One region of the Ramlibacter sp. MMS24-I3-19 genome, then DNA from elsewhere that is predicted to be linked to it. Evidence: predicted binding sites of a transcription regulator. Region 1 holds the regulator's gene; each other region holds the start of a gene.
What was found. The regulator LexA, encoded in region 1, represses DNA repair genes until DNA is damaged. The targets are predictions, from matches to a motif close to ACTGTATNNNNATACAGT.
Positions count from the first base shown of each region.

Region 2: imuA (translesion DNA synthesis-associated protein ImuA) is a predicted target of LexA. The motif match lies at 1,279-1,296, and genes of this name have one in related genera.
Region 3: ACPWT1_RS12725 (DNA topoisomerase IV subunit B) is a predicted target of LexA. The motif match lies at 2,187-2,204, and genes of this name have one in related genera.

Region 1 covers NZ_CP190017.1:3,152,041-3,156,964, reverse strand. The annotation lists gene ACPWT1_RS15760 (Trm112 family protein) at 1-8, shown strand, start outside; gene kdsB (3-deoxy-manno-octulosonate cytidylyltransferase) at 8-772, shown strand; gene adk (adenylate kinase) at 880-1,536, shown strand; gene ACPWT1_RS15745 (asparaginase) at 1,595-2,536, opposite strand; gene lexA (transcriptional repressor LexA) at 2,605-3,279, shown strand; gene ACPWT1_RS15735 (hypothetical protein) at 3,394-3,705, shown strand; gene ACPWT1_RS15730 (DUF1993 domain-containing protein) at 3,713-4,228, opposite strand; gene ACPWT1_RS15725 (D-2-hydroxyacid dehydrogenase family protein) at 4,320-4,924, shown strand, end outside.
Region 2 covers NZ_CP190017.1:2,714,763-2,719,686, forward strand. The annotation lists gene ACPWT1_RS13600 (ABC transporter ATP-binding protein) at 1-1,211, opposite strand, end outside; gene imuA (translesion DNA synthesis-associated protein ImuA) at 1,330-2,049, shown strand; gene ACPWT1_RS13610 (Y-family DNA polymerase) at 2,018-3,343, shown strand; gene ACPWT1_RS13615 (error-prone DNA polymerase) at 3,336-4,924, shown strand, end outside.
Region 3 covers NZ_CP190017.1:2,528,843-2,533,766, forward strand. The annotation lists gene ACPWT1_RS12705 (hypothetical protein) at 1-211, opposite strand, end outside; partial or broken gene ACPWT1_RS12710 (SDR family NAD(P)-dependent oxidoreductase) at 439-699, opposite strand; gene ACPWT1_RS12715 (hypothetical protein) at 742-873, opposite strand; partial or broken gene ACPWT1_RS12720 (MFS transporter) at 870-2,080, opposite strand; gene ACPWT1_RS12725 (DNA topoisomerase IV subunit B) at 2,239-4,206, shown strand; gene ACPWT1_RS12730 (GNAT family N-acetyltransferase) at 4,215-4,769, shown strand; gene ACPWT1_RS12735 (lytic transglycosylase domain-containing protein) at 4,766-4,924, shown strand, end outside.

The DNA.
Region 1 (4,924 bases):
TGGTCTAGTGGGATTCACCGTCCTCATCCCTGCCCGGCTCGCATCGACACGACTGCCGGACAAGCCGCTCGCCGACATCGCGGGCCGTCCCATGGTCGTTCGGGTGGCAGAACGTGCTCGCCTCTCCGCCGCCGAGCGCGTGGTCGTGGCTGCAGACGATCCTTCGATCCTGGACGCGTGCCGCGCGCACGGCGTCGATGCGGTGATGACCGCGTCGGACCATCCTTCCGGCACCGATCGCCTTGCCGAGGCGAGCAGCCTGCTCGGTCTGTCCGACACGGAGGTGGTGGTGAATGTCCAGGGGGACGAGCCGCTGATCGCGCCCAGCCTCATTGACCAGGTCGCAGCCCTGCTCGAGCGACGAGACGATGCCGCGATGGGCACCGCTGCCCACCCTATCGGCGAAGTGCCAGAGTTCACCAACCCGAACGTGGTCAAGGTGGTGACGGACGCGGCCGGGCTCGCTCTGACCTTCAGCCGCGCACCGCTGCCCTGGTGGCGCGATGGGTTCGCGCACGGCATTCATGCGCTCCCGGATCCCGCGCCGCTGCGGCACATCGGCATCTACAGCTACCGCTGCGGATTCCTGCGCCACTTCCCGACTCTTGCACAGGCGCCGCTCGAACGCATCGAGGCGCTGGAGCAGATGCGCGCCCTCTGGTACGGCTATCGCATCGCCGTGCACGTCGCCCTCAGCGCGCCGGCGCCGGGAGTCGATACACCGGAAGACCTGGAGCGCGTGCGCCAGCTGTTCGCCAGCGGCAACACGTAAGGTCCGGCAAGAGCTGCGTGCTATCCTCAAGCGCATAAGCGCGACGGCCGGCGCGAGATGACGCGGGCCCGCAGCGCCCCCGCATCGAAAACCATCCCGAGGACACCATGAGATTGATCTTGCTGGGCGCGCCAGGCGCGGGCAAAGGAACGCAGGCCACCTTCATTTGCCAGAAGTACGGCATCCCGCAGATCTCCACCGGTGACATGCTCCGTGCCGCGGTCAAGGCCGGCACGCCCCTGGGCGTCGCGGCAAAGAAGGTGATGGATTCGGGCGGCCTGGTCAGCGACGAGATCATCATCGGGCTGGTCAAGGAGCGGCTCACGCAACCCGATTGCGCGCGCGGCTTCCTCTTCGACGGCTTTCCCCGCACTATTCCGCAGGCCGACGCGATGAAGAACGCGGGCGTGAAGCTCGATTACGTTCTGGAAATCGACGTTCCGTTCGAGGCGATCGTCGAACGCATGAGCGGCCGCCGCTCGCATGTGGCCTCCGGACGCACGTACCACGTGAAATTCAATCCACCCAAGGTCCCCGGTATCGACGACGTCACCGGCGAGCCGCTCATCCAGCGCGAGGACGACAAGGAAGCGACTGTGATGAAGCGGCTGGAGGTCTACGCCTCCCAGACACGCCCCTTGGTCGACTACTACGCCGGCTGGGCCAAGTCCGACCCGGCCAATGCGCCGAAATACCGCGCGATCAGCGGGATGGGCACCGTCGAGGAAATCACCGCGCGCGCGCTGCAGGCGCTCGCGAGCTGATCGATCGCGGCTTCGCACGCACGGACGGGCCGTACCGGCGCGACTAGCGACTGGTCCGTCATCTCGCGAGCGATCGCAGCTGGAGCTCGATCCGCGCCTGCACGGGCGTGAGAGTTGTCTTGGGCAGCGGATCCGCGTCGCGGCCGACCACCTCCCCCTCGGCGCAGCGGGTGGTGCGCAGAACCTGAACGCCTTGCTTCATCGCGGCCACCAGCGCGCTTTCCAGCGCCGCATGGACGCTGCCATTGCCGGTGCCAGCCACCACCAGGCCCTGCACGCCGTCACGCACCAGCGCTTCCACGGCGCGTCCACTCGCGCCGGAGTGGCTCAGGACGATCTCGACGTGCGGCCACTCGTGCCGGGTGTCCAGCGCCTCCACGGGCAGGGCCACCTCGCCCTGCGCCGGCCAGTCGCGCAGCTGGCGCAGACGTCCATCTTCGACATGCCCCAGCACGCCCGCATCCCCCGACGAGAAGGCATCGAGCCGGTACGGATGCACCTTGCGGACATCGACACCCGCGTGAACGCGACCTGCGCAAACGGCGACGACGCCTCGCGCTCCCGCGGTGCGCACCACGGCGATCGCATCCGCGATGTTCTGCGGACCATCGGCCGACAGCGCGGTGGCCGGGCGCATCGCGCATGTCAGCACGAGCGGCTTGGCCGGCGCAAGGACCCGATGCAGGAAGTAAGCCGTCTCCTCCAGAGTGTCCGTTCCATGGGTCACCACCACGCCTGTGACCTGGGGCTGCGCCAGCCAATGCTGGCAGCGTCGGGCCAGCGGCAGCCACACGGCGGGGCCCATGTCCTTGCTGTCGACTTGCGCCACTTGCTCCGCGACGAGTGACACGTGCGCCAGCGCTGGGATACCGGTCAGCAGCTGCTGCACGGGAACCTGGCCCGCCTTGTAGCCGACGTGGTCGGCAGCCGAGCTCGCAGAGCCTGCGATCGTTCCACCTGTTCCGAGCACGACGACGCGTTCTTCTTCTTCCACTTGCACTTTCTCACGAGCTGGTTAAAAATACAGCCACTGGATGGACAACCAGCATCCATCCAAGGAGCCCTCGCATGATCGAATCGCCCAAGCTCACGGCGCGCCAGCAGCAGATTCTGGACCTGATCCAGGCCGCAATTGCGCGCACAGGTGCACCACCTACGCGCGCCGAGATCGCGTCTGAACTGGGATTCAAGTCGGCCAACGCCGCCGAGGAGCACCTGCAGGCCCTGGCGCGCAAGGGCGTCATCGAGCTGGTCAGCGGCACCTCGCGCGGCATTCGCCTCAAGGGCGACGCGCTGCGATCCATTCACGAGTCGCGCTTCAAGCAGTTTTCGCTGCCACTTCCCAGCCTGTCGCAACTCGCCCTGCCCCTGGTCGGGCGCGTCGCTGCCGGCTCTCCCATCCTGGCGCAGGAACACGTCGACCAGACCTACTACGTCGAGAGCAGCCTGTTCCAGCGCAAGCCCGACTACCTGCTCAAGGTGCGCGGCATGTCGATGCGCGACGCCGGCATCATGGACGGCGACCTGCTCGCCGTGCAGGCCACCAAGGACGCCAAGAATGGCCAGATCGTCGTCGCCCGGCTCGGCGACGAGGTCACGGTCAAGCGCTTCCGGCGCAACAAGCACCTGATCGAGCTGCATGCGGAAAACCCCGACTACCCCACCATCGTGGTGGAGCCCGGTGAGCCTTTCGAGATCGAAGGACTGGCCGTCGGCCTGATCCGCAACACGATGCTCATGTGACGTCACCGGAGGTGCAGGTGGCGGGCGTCTGGCGCAGCATGCGGCAGCACCCTGCACCGTCCGGCTTCATTGAATCTCGCCTGTGTTCCAAGCAAGGTTCCAGGAGGAAAAGACATGGGATGGATGTGCACTCTTGCCGGCCTGTTGCGGCCGCTTCGCGCACTCTGGCAAACCGTCGGCCGGCATGTATCTCGCGCGCCCGAGGCCGACGCTTCGGCCCGGCGCACCGGGCTGAATACCGCAGCGGGCCATGGCCATGTGGCATGGCCGTCGGTGCGCCACGACAGTCGCACCTTGCGGGTCCTGCGCATCGTCGACGCGGGGCACGCCTCCAGTACAGCCGGCCGCATGGTCATCTCGGGCCGCATGGCAGACGTCTGCGCTGAACTCGACCGGCTGGCCGCGCTGGAAGCCGCGGCAGCCTAGCCAGCAGTCAGCGGGCGGCGCCCGCCAGGTAATCGGCCTTGCCGAGCTCCACGCTGTTGTGACGCAGGATGGCGTAGGCCATGCTCACATGGAAGAAGAAATTGGGCAGCGCCCAGTGCTTCAGGTAAGCCTCGGCCGTCATGGTCCGGGTGGCTTCGCGTCCCACGGGGAACGTGATTTCCCTGGTCTCGTTGCCATCCAGCTTCTCGGCCGGCACCGTCTCCAGCCAGGCCAGCGTCTTGGCGATCCGTGCCTTCAATTCCTCGAAGGTCTGCTCGGTGTCCTCGAACTTGGGCGCCTCGATGCCAGCCATGCGGGCTACGCCGTTTTTGGCGGCATCGCAGGCGATCTGGATCTGCCGCGTGAACGGCAGCATGTCCGGCGCTAGGCGGTACGAGGTCAGCACGGCGGGGTCGAACTTGCGGGCCTGCGCATGGGCCACGGCCTTGTCGAGGATGTGGCTCAGATTGCCAAGCATGGTGCGAAAGATCGGCAGGCTGGCCGACGACATCGTGATCGCCATCAAAAGTCTCCTGGGAGTTCTTGCAGAAAGCCGAGATGCTAGCGGCAGCCACCCGGCATCCCCGCGGCTGACGCAGGGCACAATCGGCGGCATGAACATCGTCATCCTCGACGACTACCAGGATGCCGTGCGCAAGCTGCGCGCCGCGGCCCGGCTCGAGGCCTATCCTGCGAAGGTCTACACCAACACGGTGAAGGGCATAGGCCAATTGTCCGTGCGTCTTCGCGACGCCGACGTCATCGTGCTGATCCGCGAGCGCACGCACATCACGCGCCAGCTGATCGAGAAGCTTCCACGACTGAAGCTGATCTCGCAGACCGGCAAGGCGGGGGCGCATATCGACATCGATGCGTGCACCGAGCGCGGCATCGTGGTCACGGAAGGAGTCGGCTCGCCGGTGGCGCCAGCCGAACTCACATGGGCGCTGATCATGGCCTCCATGCGCCGGCTGCCGCAGTACATCCAGACGCTCAAGCACGGTGGCTGGCAACAGTCGGGGATGAAGTCGGGGTCGATGCCCGCCAACTTCGGCATCGGCATGGTGCTCAAGGGCAAGACGCTCGGCCTGTGGGGCTACGGCAAGATCGGCCAGCTCGTGGCCGGCTACGGCCGGGCGTTCGGCATGCGGGTGCTGGTGTGGGGCCGCGAAGGCTCGCGGTCGCGTGCCGAGGCGGACGGATTCATCGCCGCGGAAAG
Region 2 (4,924 bases), 440 kb from region 1:
TTCACCAGCGTCGACTTGCCGGCACCGGAGCGGCCGATCAGCCCGATCTTCTCGCCCGGTTTCACGCGCAGCGTGAAGTCGTCGATCACCGGGATCGCCTTGCCATAGCCGAAGCGGATGTGGTCGAACACCACCTCGCCGCGGGTGACGGCGAGCGGCTTGGCATCGGGTTGGTCGACCACGGCGCGCAGCTTGGTGAGCGTGCCCATGCCGTCCTGCACCGTGCCGATGTTCTCGAACAGCGAGGCCATCTCCCACATGATCCAGTGCGACATGCCGTTGATGCGCAGCGCCATCGCGGTGACTGCCGCCACGGCGCCGGGCCCGACCTGGCCCAGCGACCACAGCCACAGCGAGTAGCCGGTGGCGCCCAGGATCAGCCCGACCACCAGCGCGTGGTTGACGATCTCGAAGGTGCTCACCAGGCGCATCTGCTGGTAGCCGATGTTCTGGAAGTCCTCCATCGCGGCGCGCGCGAAGCCGGCCTCGCGCTGGCTGTGCGAGAACAGCTTGACCGTCGAGATGTTGGTGTACGCGTCGGTGATGCGGCCGGTGAGCATCGCGCGTGCATCGGCCTGGGCCTTGCCGACGCGTCCGAGGCGCGGCACGAAGTACCAGACGGAGAGGCCATAGAACACCAGCCAGGCCAGGAAGGGCAGCGTGAGCCGCAGGTCGAACCCGGCGGCCAGGCCGAGGATGGTGAGGAAATAGACCCCGATGCCGATGATCACCTCGGTGGTGACGAAGGCCATCTCGCGCACGGCCAGCGCGGTCTGCATCACCTTGGTGGTGATGCGGCCGGCGAACTCGTCGGCGTAGAAGGCCATGCTCTGGCCCAGCATCAGCCGATGGAAGTTCCAGCGCAGCCGCAGCGGGAAGTTGATCGCCAGCGTCTGGTGCTTGACGATGGTCTGCAGCGCGACGATGACGATGCTGCCCACCAGGATCGCGGACAGCAGCCACAGCGTCGGGCCATGGTCGGTCCACAGCGATGCGGGCTGGGCACGGCCGATCCAGTTGACGATCTGGCCCAGCATCCAGAACAGCACCGCCTCGAACACCGAGACCGAGGCGCTGAGCAGCGCGAGCCAGCCGATGTACCCGCGCACGCCGTCGGTGCAGGCCCAGACGAACGCGAAGAAGCCCTTGGGCGGCAGGGCCGGTTCGGGTTGCGGATAAGGAGGAAGGAGGGTTTCGAAGCGGCGGAACAAGGGGCGGAAGGATGCCACAGGGAGCGGGTGCGGTGTCGTCGCCACCTGCAGACCGCACCGGCAGTTTACTGTATAAATCAACAGTACCGCAGCGCTCCCGCAGTTCCCTTTCCTTTCCATGCCGCCCCCCGCAGACCTGGCCATCCCGCATGTCTGGCGCGTCACCGACCTCGCCCGCGAGGAGGCGGTCGTGCCCAGCGGGCATGCGCTGCTCGATGCGCAACTGCCGGGAGGTGGCTGGCCCGTGGGCAGCATGGTCGAGGTGCTGCAGCACCGTCCCGAGCTGCATGCATGGCAACTGCTGCTGCCGGCCCTGGCGCAGTGGGTCGCGACCAAGCCGGGCCCGATCGTGCTGGTCGGCGCGCCGCTGCCACCGTTCACCCCCGCGTTGGCCGCGCAAGGCCTGCCGGCCGAGCGTCTCCTGTGGATCCGTGTCGATGCGGCCGCGGCACGCCTGTGGTCGGCCGAGCAGTCGCTGCGTTGCGCCGACGTGGCCGCGCTGCTCGCCTGGCTGCCGCACTGCAAGTCGCCCGACCTGCGCCGATTGCAGCTGGCGGCGCGGCAACACGGCAAGCTGCTGTTCGTGTTCCGGCCCGCGCAGGTGCGCACGCAGGCCAGTCCGTCACCGTTGCGGCTGCTGCTGGAGGGCGGCGACGACCTGCAGGTGCAGGTGCTCAAGCGCAAGGGACCGCCCCTGGACCACACGCTGCACCTGTCCCCGCACCCGGCCCGGCTGCGCGCGCTGCTGGCCAGCCGACGCAAGACCCCAGTGCCGGTCACCGCGCCGGCCGAAGAAAGGAGATCGCATGTTCTGGATCGCCTTGTCGCCGCCCCCTGACGACGATCTCCAGCCCTGGCTCTGGTGGTCGCTGCGCTTCACGCCCCGCGTGGCGCGCGTCGAGGAAGCCATCGTGCTGGAGGTGTCCGGCAGCTTGCGCCTCTTCGGGGGGCGCAAGGCGCTGCTGAAGGCGCTGCTGCAATCCGGGCGCGATGATCTCGGGCCGGTGCAGTGGGCCGTGGGGCCCACCTCGCTGGTCGCGCTGGCACTCCTGCGATGCAAGTTGCGTGGCCTCGATGCGCCCAGGCCCTTGCCGGAGGCGCTGCCGCTCGACCTGCTCACCGCCGCCATCCCGCATGCCGCGGTGCTCGAGCGGACCGGCACCTGTACCTGGGGCCAGTTGCGTGCGTTGCCGCGTGCCGGTGTCTCGCGGCGCTTTGGCGCCGCGCTGGTCGAAGCGGTGGATGCTGCCTTCGGTGAGCAGCCGGAGAGCTATCCGTGGGAAGTGCTGCCCGAGGAATTCGACCTGAACGCGGAACTGGTGGCTTTGGCGACCAGCGCGCCGGACCTGATGCTCGCGGCCGAGCGCCTGCTCTCAAGGCTGCAGCTGTGGCTGCAGGCGCGCAACCGTGGCGTGCTGGCGCTCGAGCTCGAATGGACGCTGGACCTGCGTCGCCTCGATGGCGTGGCCTTGCCGCCGAAGGAGCAGCTGCAGGTGCGCACCGCGCAACCTACGCAGGAGATGGCGCACCTGCGCCGCCTCGTTGGCGAGCACCTGGGACGCGCGAAGCTGTCTGCGCCCGCCAATCACCTGCGCCTGCGTTCGCTGGAGACGGTGCCCTGGGCCGGCATGACCACCAGCCTGTTGCCGCAGGAGCGCACCGAAGGCGAGCGGCTGCACCAGCTGGTCGAGCGTTTGTCGGTGCGGCTGGGCGAGGACAACGTGGTGGTGCCGGTGCCGAATGGCGATCACCGGCCCGAGTGCAAGCAGGCGTGGATGCCGGCGAGGGGAGAGCCGTTCGGCTCGAGCCTGTCGAAGGCCCGCGCTCCAGAGTCCCAGCCCGCACAGGCCCCCGACGCCCTCTATCCCAGCTGGGTGCTTCCCCAACCCTTGCGCCTGAAGATGCAAGGCGAGACGCCGTGCTTCGGGGGTCCCTTGCGGCGACTGGCGCGCCTGTACCGGCTCGAGACCGCATGGTGGGACAGCCAGGGCCCCACGCTGCGCGACTACTTCATCGCCCGCAGCGCGCAAGCCGGGCTGCTGTGGATCTACCGCGAGCGGCCCGCGTCGCTGGCACGTGAACTGGCCGGGCATGGCGAGTTCGCCTGGTACCTGCAGGGGCTGTATGCCTGACGTCACCTTCAAGCCCAAGCCGCTGCTGGACGAGGAGCGGCTGCCGCCGGTGCTGGGCGAAGGGCCGGATCGCCTGCCCGCGTATGCCGAGCTGCACTGCCTGTCGAACTTCAGCTTCCAGCGCGGCGCCTCGCATCCCCAGGAGCTCGCGCGCCGTGCCTACGACCTGGGCTACGAGGCACTGGCGATCACCGACGAATGCTCGGTGGCTGGCGTGGTGCGGGCCTGGTCGGGACTGCGCGACTACATGGCCTTCATCGACGGCCTGGAGGCTGCCTTCCCGGACCAGAAACGCAAGCGCGACTTCCGCCTGCTGTACGGGTCCGAGTTCGACTTCGGCGACGTGCGCCTGGTGGCCATCGCGCGAGACCTGCAGGGCTGGGGAGGCCTGTGCCAGTTCATCACCGCCGCACGCACCACCAAGGCGCCGAAGGGCACGTACGTCGTGTCGTGGGAGCGCAGCGAGCTGCGCCTGCTGCAAGGCTGCGAGGTGCTGGTCGTGCCCAGGCGCGTGCCGGGCCAGGACCTGGATGCGATGTCTTTGTGTGCCCGCCTGCAGTCCTTGCACGCCTTGTACGGTGACCACCTCTGGCTGGCGGTGAACCTGCCGCACCTCATCGACGACGACCTCTGGCTGGCCCGCCTGCAGGACGTGGAGGCCGCGAGCGGCGTGCCCCTGGTGGCCACGGGCGACGTGCACATGCACGCGCGCTCGCGCAAGCCGCTGCAGGACGTGGTCACCGCGATCCGCCTGGGGCAGCCCGTGCAGGACTGCGGGCTGGCACTGCAAGGAAATGCCGAGCGCCACCTGCGGCCGCGCATGCGACTGGCCGAGGCCTATCCGGCGCATTTGCTGGCCCGCACGAAGGAGGTGATGCGCCGCTGCCGCTTCGACCTGCAGGAGATCCGCTACGACTACCCGCAGGAGACGGTGCCCGATGGCATGACGCCCTCCGAGGGCTTGCGGCACCTGACCTACCTGGGCGCGGCGGACCGCTATCCGGCCGGCGTGCCGGATCGCGTGCGCGAGCTGGTCGAGAAGGAGCTCGCGCTGATCCAGCAGTGCCGCTATGAGATGTTCTTCCTCACCGTGCACGACATCGTGCGCGAGGCCAGGCGGCTGGGCATCCTGTGCCAGGGCCGAGGGTCGGCGGCCAATTCGGCGGTCTGCTTCTGCCTGGGCATCACGGCGATGGACCCGATGCTCTCGCGTCCGCTGCTCGAGCGCTTCATCAGCGTGGACCGGCGCAACGAGCCGCCCGACATCGACGTCGACTTCGAGCACGAGCGGCGCGAGGAGGTGATCCAGTACATCTACAACAAGTACGGGCGCGAGCGTTCGGCCATCGCGGCCGTGGTCATCAGCTACCGCACGCGCAGCGCCATCCGCGACGTCGGCAAAGCGCTCGCGATTCCCGAGCCGCTGGTCGAGGCGTTCGCCAAGGACCACTACTGGTTCGACGACAAGCTGGCCGGGGATCGCCTGCAGGCGATGGCCACGCAGATCGGCATCGCGCTGCCGGACCACCAGGCCCGCCTGTGGCTGGAGCTCACGCAGCAGCTCATGGGCTTCCCGCGCCA
Region 3 (4,924 bases), 620 kb from region 1:
GCCGCTCGTCCAGGCCGTCCAGGATCAGCCGCGCGCATTCCTCCACCGGCATCGCGTCGTCCTCGTTCAGCGCCGGTGCGTTGCCGGGCCGTCCCTGCGCATTCCAGCGGTGGTGCTTGATGCCGGTGGCCACCACGCCGGGATAGGCGACGGTAACGGCCACGCCCGAGGGCTTGAGCTCGGCGCGCAGGGCTTCGAAGGGTGCACGCATGCCGCCCTGCCCCACCTGAAGGCGGTGCGCGGCCAGATCGCGTCGCCGTGTCCTCGCTGGCCGGCCTGGTGGGCCTGCCCGGCCGCACGGCATACAGCGCGACCAAGTTCGCCATGGGCGGCTTCCAGACGGCGCCCCAGAGGTTGACCGCCATGAGGGTCCTGGTACCAGTGCAGGTCCTCGGCCGTCACGTCCTCGAAGAGGGCATGCGCGGACACGCCGGCGTTGTTGACGAGGCAATCCAGCCCGCCGAACTGGTGGACGGCCGTGTCGACCAGTTCGCGGCAGTCCGCCTCACGCGCGACGTCGGTGGGCACCGCCAGGGCGGCCGCGCCCTGCGCCTCGCACTGCGCGGCGACATCGACCAGCTTGTCCCGGCTGCGGGCCGCCAGCACCAGCGCCGCGTTGCCACGATGGCGCCTCGCGATCTGGCGCGCCAGTTCGGCACCGATGCCGTCGGATGCACCGGTGATCACGTAGATCTTCATTGCTGTTTCTCTCCTCGCGCGACCGGACCCGGCGCGGCTCGCTCAGCGGAAGCAGGCCCAGAACTGGTCGGCGAGCATGACCATCACGCCCGGTCGCGTGTAGAGGGCAAACACTGCCGCGAGCACGCCGGCGACGGCGATCCAGCCAACCAGCCTGCCGGTCCGCGGGCTCATGCTGGCTGGGGTGCGTGGCGCGCGATCGGCGCCTCGCGCACGGGCAGGTTCACGAGGGCGGCGAACACGCCCAGCGCGATGGCGATGTACCAGACGATGTCGTAGCTGCCGGTGCGGTCGTACAGCAAGCCGCCCAGCCACACGCCAATGAACGAGCCGATCTGGTGGCTGAAGAAGACGAAGCCGCCCAGCATCGACAGGTGGGCCACGCCGAAGATCTGCGCGACGGTGGCATTGGTCGGCGGCACCGTCGACAGCCACAGCAGGCCCATCACGCCGGCGAACACGTACACCGACAGCGGCGAGAGCGGTGCCCACAGGAAGACGGCGATCGCCAGCGCGCGGGCGATGTAGATGAAGGCGAGGATCTTGCGCTTGGCCAGCTTCTGGCCCAGCGTGCCGGCGATGTAGGTGCCGAACACGTTGAACAGGCCGATCAGCGCCAGCGCGTAGCTGGCCACCTGCGGGGACAGGCCCTTGTCCTTCAGGTAGCTGGGCATGTGCACGCCGATGAACACCACCTGGAAGCCGCAGACGAAGTAGCCCGCCATCAGCAGCTGGAAGCTGGGGTACTTGAAGGCCTCGCGCAGCGCCTGGGCGATGGTCTGCTCGCGCCGAGGTGGCGGCCGGCGGCGAAGCCCGGCTCGCGCAGCCCGGCGGCCAGCGGCATGACCAGCAGCACGGCGCCCGCGAGTGCCAGCAGCGCCTGCTGCCAGCCGACCCCGGAGATCAGGAAGCCTTCGACCGGCACCATCAGGAACTGGCCGAAGGAACCGGCGGCCGCCGCCACGCCCATCGCCCATGACCGCTTCGCCGGATCGATCTGCCGGCCGATCACGCCGTAGACCACCGCGTAGGTGGTGCCCGCCTGCGCGGCGCCGATCAGAACGCCCGCCGTCAGCGAGAACAGCGGCGCGTTCGGCGACAGCGCCATGCCCGCAAGACCCAGCGCGTACAGCAGCGCGCCGACCACCAGCACCCGGAACGCGCCGAAGCGATCGGCCAGCATGCCGGCGAAGATGCCGAAGAAGCCCCAGGCCAGGTTCTGGATCGCGAGCGCGAAGGCGAAGGTCTCGCGCGTCCAGCCCTGGGCCTGCGTGATCGGCTGCAGCCACAGGCCGAAGCCGTGGCGGATGCCCATGGACAGGGTGACGATGGCGGCGCCGCAGGCAAGGACCTGGCGCATCGAGAGGCGGGCGGGCTGCATGCCGGCGACTGTAGCGAAAGGCCGTGGCGGGCTTCCGACGATCCGCGCGCGTCCCCATGAGAAATAAGTCCGGCATTCATGAGGTCCTGGCATCAATGCCCGCTGAACTGGATGTCCGTCCAGTGGCTGCCGGGGCCCGCCACTACAATCCGCCTCCCATGGCAACCCGACCCTCCACCGAGTACTCCGAAGGCTCGATCCGCGTGCTCAAGGGCCTCGAGCCCGTCAAGCAGCGGCCGGGCATGTACACGCGCACCGACAACCCGCTGCACATCCTGCAGGAGGTGCTGGACAACGCCGCGGACGAGGCGCTCGCCGGCCACGGAAAGCGCATCAAGGTCACGCTGCACGGGGACGGTTCCACCAGCATCGAGGACGACGGCCGCGGCATCCCGTTCGGCCTGCACCCCGAGGAGAAGGCGCCCGTCATCGAGCTGGTGTTCACGCGCCTGCACGCCGGCGGCAAGTTCGACAAGGGCAAGGGCGGCGCCTACAGCTTCTCCGGCGGCCTGCACGGCGTGGGCGTGTCCGTCACCAACGCGCTGGCCAAGCGGATGGAAGTCACCACGCATCGCGAGGGCCAGGTGGCCACGCTGGTGTTCTCCGGCGGCGACGTCACTGAGCCGCTCAGGATCCGCAAGGCCGCCGAGGGCGATCGGCGCTCGGGAACCACCGTGCGCGTGTGGCCCGACCCGAAGTACTTCGAGTCCAGCCAGCTGCCGATGACCGAGCTGGCGCACCTGCTGCGCAGCAAGGCCGTGCTGATGCCCGGCGTCACGGTGTCGCTGGTCAACGAGAAGAGCAAGGAAACGCAGAGCTGGCAGTACAAGGGCGGCCTGCGCGACTACCTGCTGCAGACGCTCACCGCCGACCCGGTGATCCCGATGTTCGAGGGCGAGGGCTTCGCCGAGACGAGCGAGACGTTCGCCGAAGGCGAAGGCGCCGCGTGGTGCGTCGCCTTCACGGAGGACGGCGCGCCGGTGCGCGAGAGCTACGTCAACCTGATTCCCACCAGCGCCGGTGGCACCCACGACAGCGGCCTGCGCGACGGGCTGTTCAACGCGGTCAAGAGCTTCATCGAGCTGCATTCGCTGCTGCCCAAAGGCGTGAAGCTGCTGCCCGAGGACGTGTTCGCCCGTGCCTCGTACGTGCTCTCGGCGAAGGTGCTGGACCCGCAGTTCCAGGGCCAGATCAAGGAGCGGCTGAACTCGCGCGACGCGGTGCGGCTGGTTTCCAGCTTCGTGCGTCCGGCGCTGGAGCTGTGGCTGAACCAGCACGTCGAGTACGGCAAGAAGCTGGCCGAGCTGGCCATCAAGGCGGCCCAGACGCGGCAGAAGGCCGGCCAGAAGGTCGAGAAGCGCAAGGGCTCCGGCGTCGCCGTGCTGCCCGGCAAGCTCACCGATTGCGAGAGCCGCGACACCAGCCACAACGAGGTGTTCCTGGTCGAGGGCGACTCGGCCGGCGGCAGCGCCAAGATGGGCCGCGACAAGGAATGCCAGGCCATCCTGCCCTTGCGCGGCAAGGTGCTGAACACCTGGGAGGTCGAGCGCGATCGCCTGTTCGCCAACACCGAGATCCACGACATCGCGGTGGCCATCGGTGTCGATCCGCACGGGCCGAACGACGAAGTGGATCTCTCGGGCCTGCGCTACGGCAAGGTGTGCATCCTCTCCGATGCCGACGTCGACGGCTCGCACATCCAGGTGCTGCTGCTGACGCTGTTCTTCCGCCACTTCCCCAAGCTGATCGAGACCGGTCATGTCTACGTGGCGCGGCCGCCGCTGTTCCGCGTCGACACGCCGGCGCGCGGCAAGAAGCCGGCCGGCAAGCAGTACGCGCTGGACGAGGGAGAGCTCACCCACATCCTCGACAAGCTGCGCAAGGAAGGCGTCAAGGACAACGCCTGGAGCATCAGCCGCTTCAAGGGCCTGGGCGAGATGAGCGCCGAGCAGCTCTGGGAGACCACGCTGAACCCCGACACGCGCCGCCTGCTGCCCGTGCAGCTGGGCAAGTTCGACTTCACCGGCACCGAGAGCCTGATCACCAAGCTGATGGGCAAGGGCGAAGCCGCGGCGCGCCGCGAGCTGATGGAACTGCACGGCGACGCGGTCGAGATCGACATCTGAGTCCGAGCATGCAGCCGGCCGTGCCCACGCCCGCTCCCAAGGCCCCGGCCCGTGCCCGCCTGCGTCCCACGATGCAGAGCGACCTGGATTTCGTGCTCACGCTCGAGCGCGATCCGGCCAACCTGCCCTACATCACGCCCTGGGAACGCACTCAGCACGAGGCGGCGATCCGCTTCCCGGACTTCCGCCACTTCATCATCGAAGGCGGCGACGACTTCGCGGCGGCCGGCTTCCTGATCCTGGTGGGCTGCAAGAGTCCCAACCAGTCGCTGGAACTCAAGCGCATGGTGGTGCAGCACAAGGGCCAGGGCTTCGGCCGCGCGGCCTTGCGCCTCGCCAGGAAGATCGCGTTCGACGACCTGGGCGCGCACCGCTTCTGGCTCGACGTGCGCACCCACAACACGCGCGCCCGCGGGCTGTACGAGAGCGAGGGCTTCGTGCTCGAGGGCACCTTGCGCGAGGCCGTCCGCGGCACCGGCGGCTTCGATTCGCTCGCCGTGCTGTCGATGCTGCACGACGAGTTCGAGGCGCGCCGCGCCCGCGCGCAGGAGCTGCCGCGGTGAAGCGCGGGCTCGTCGCCATGGTTGCCCTGGCCCTCGCGGCCATGGCCGGCGGCGCGCGGGCCGAGGTCTGGGGCTACGTCGACGACAAGGGCGCAGCGCACTTCGCCAGCGAGAAGATCGACGAGCGCTACGTGCTGTTCTACCGCGGCGGCGAG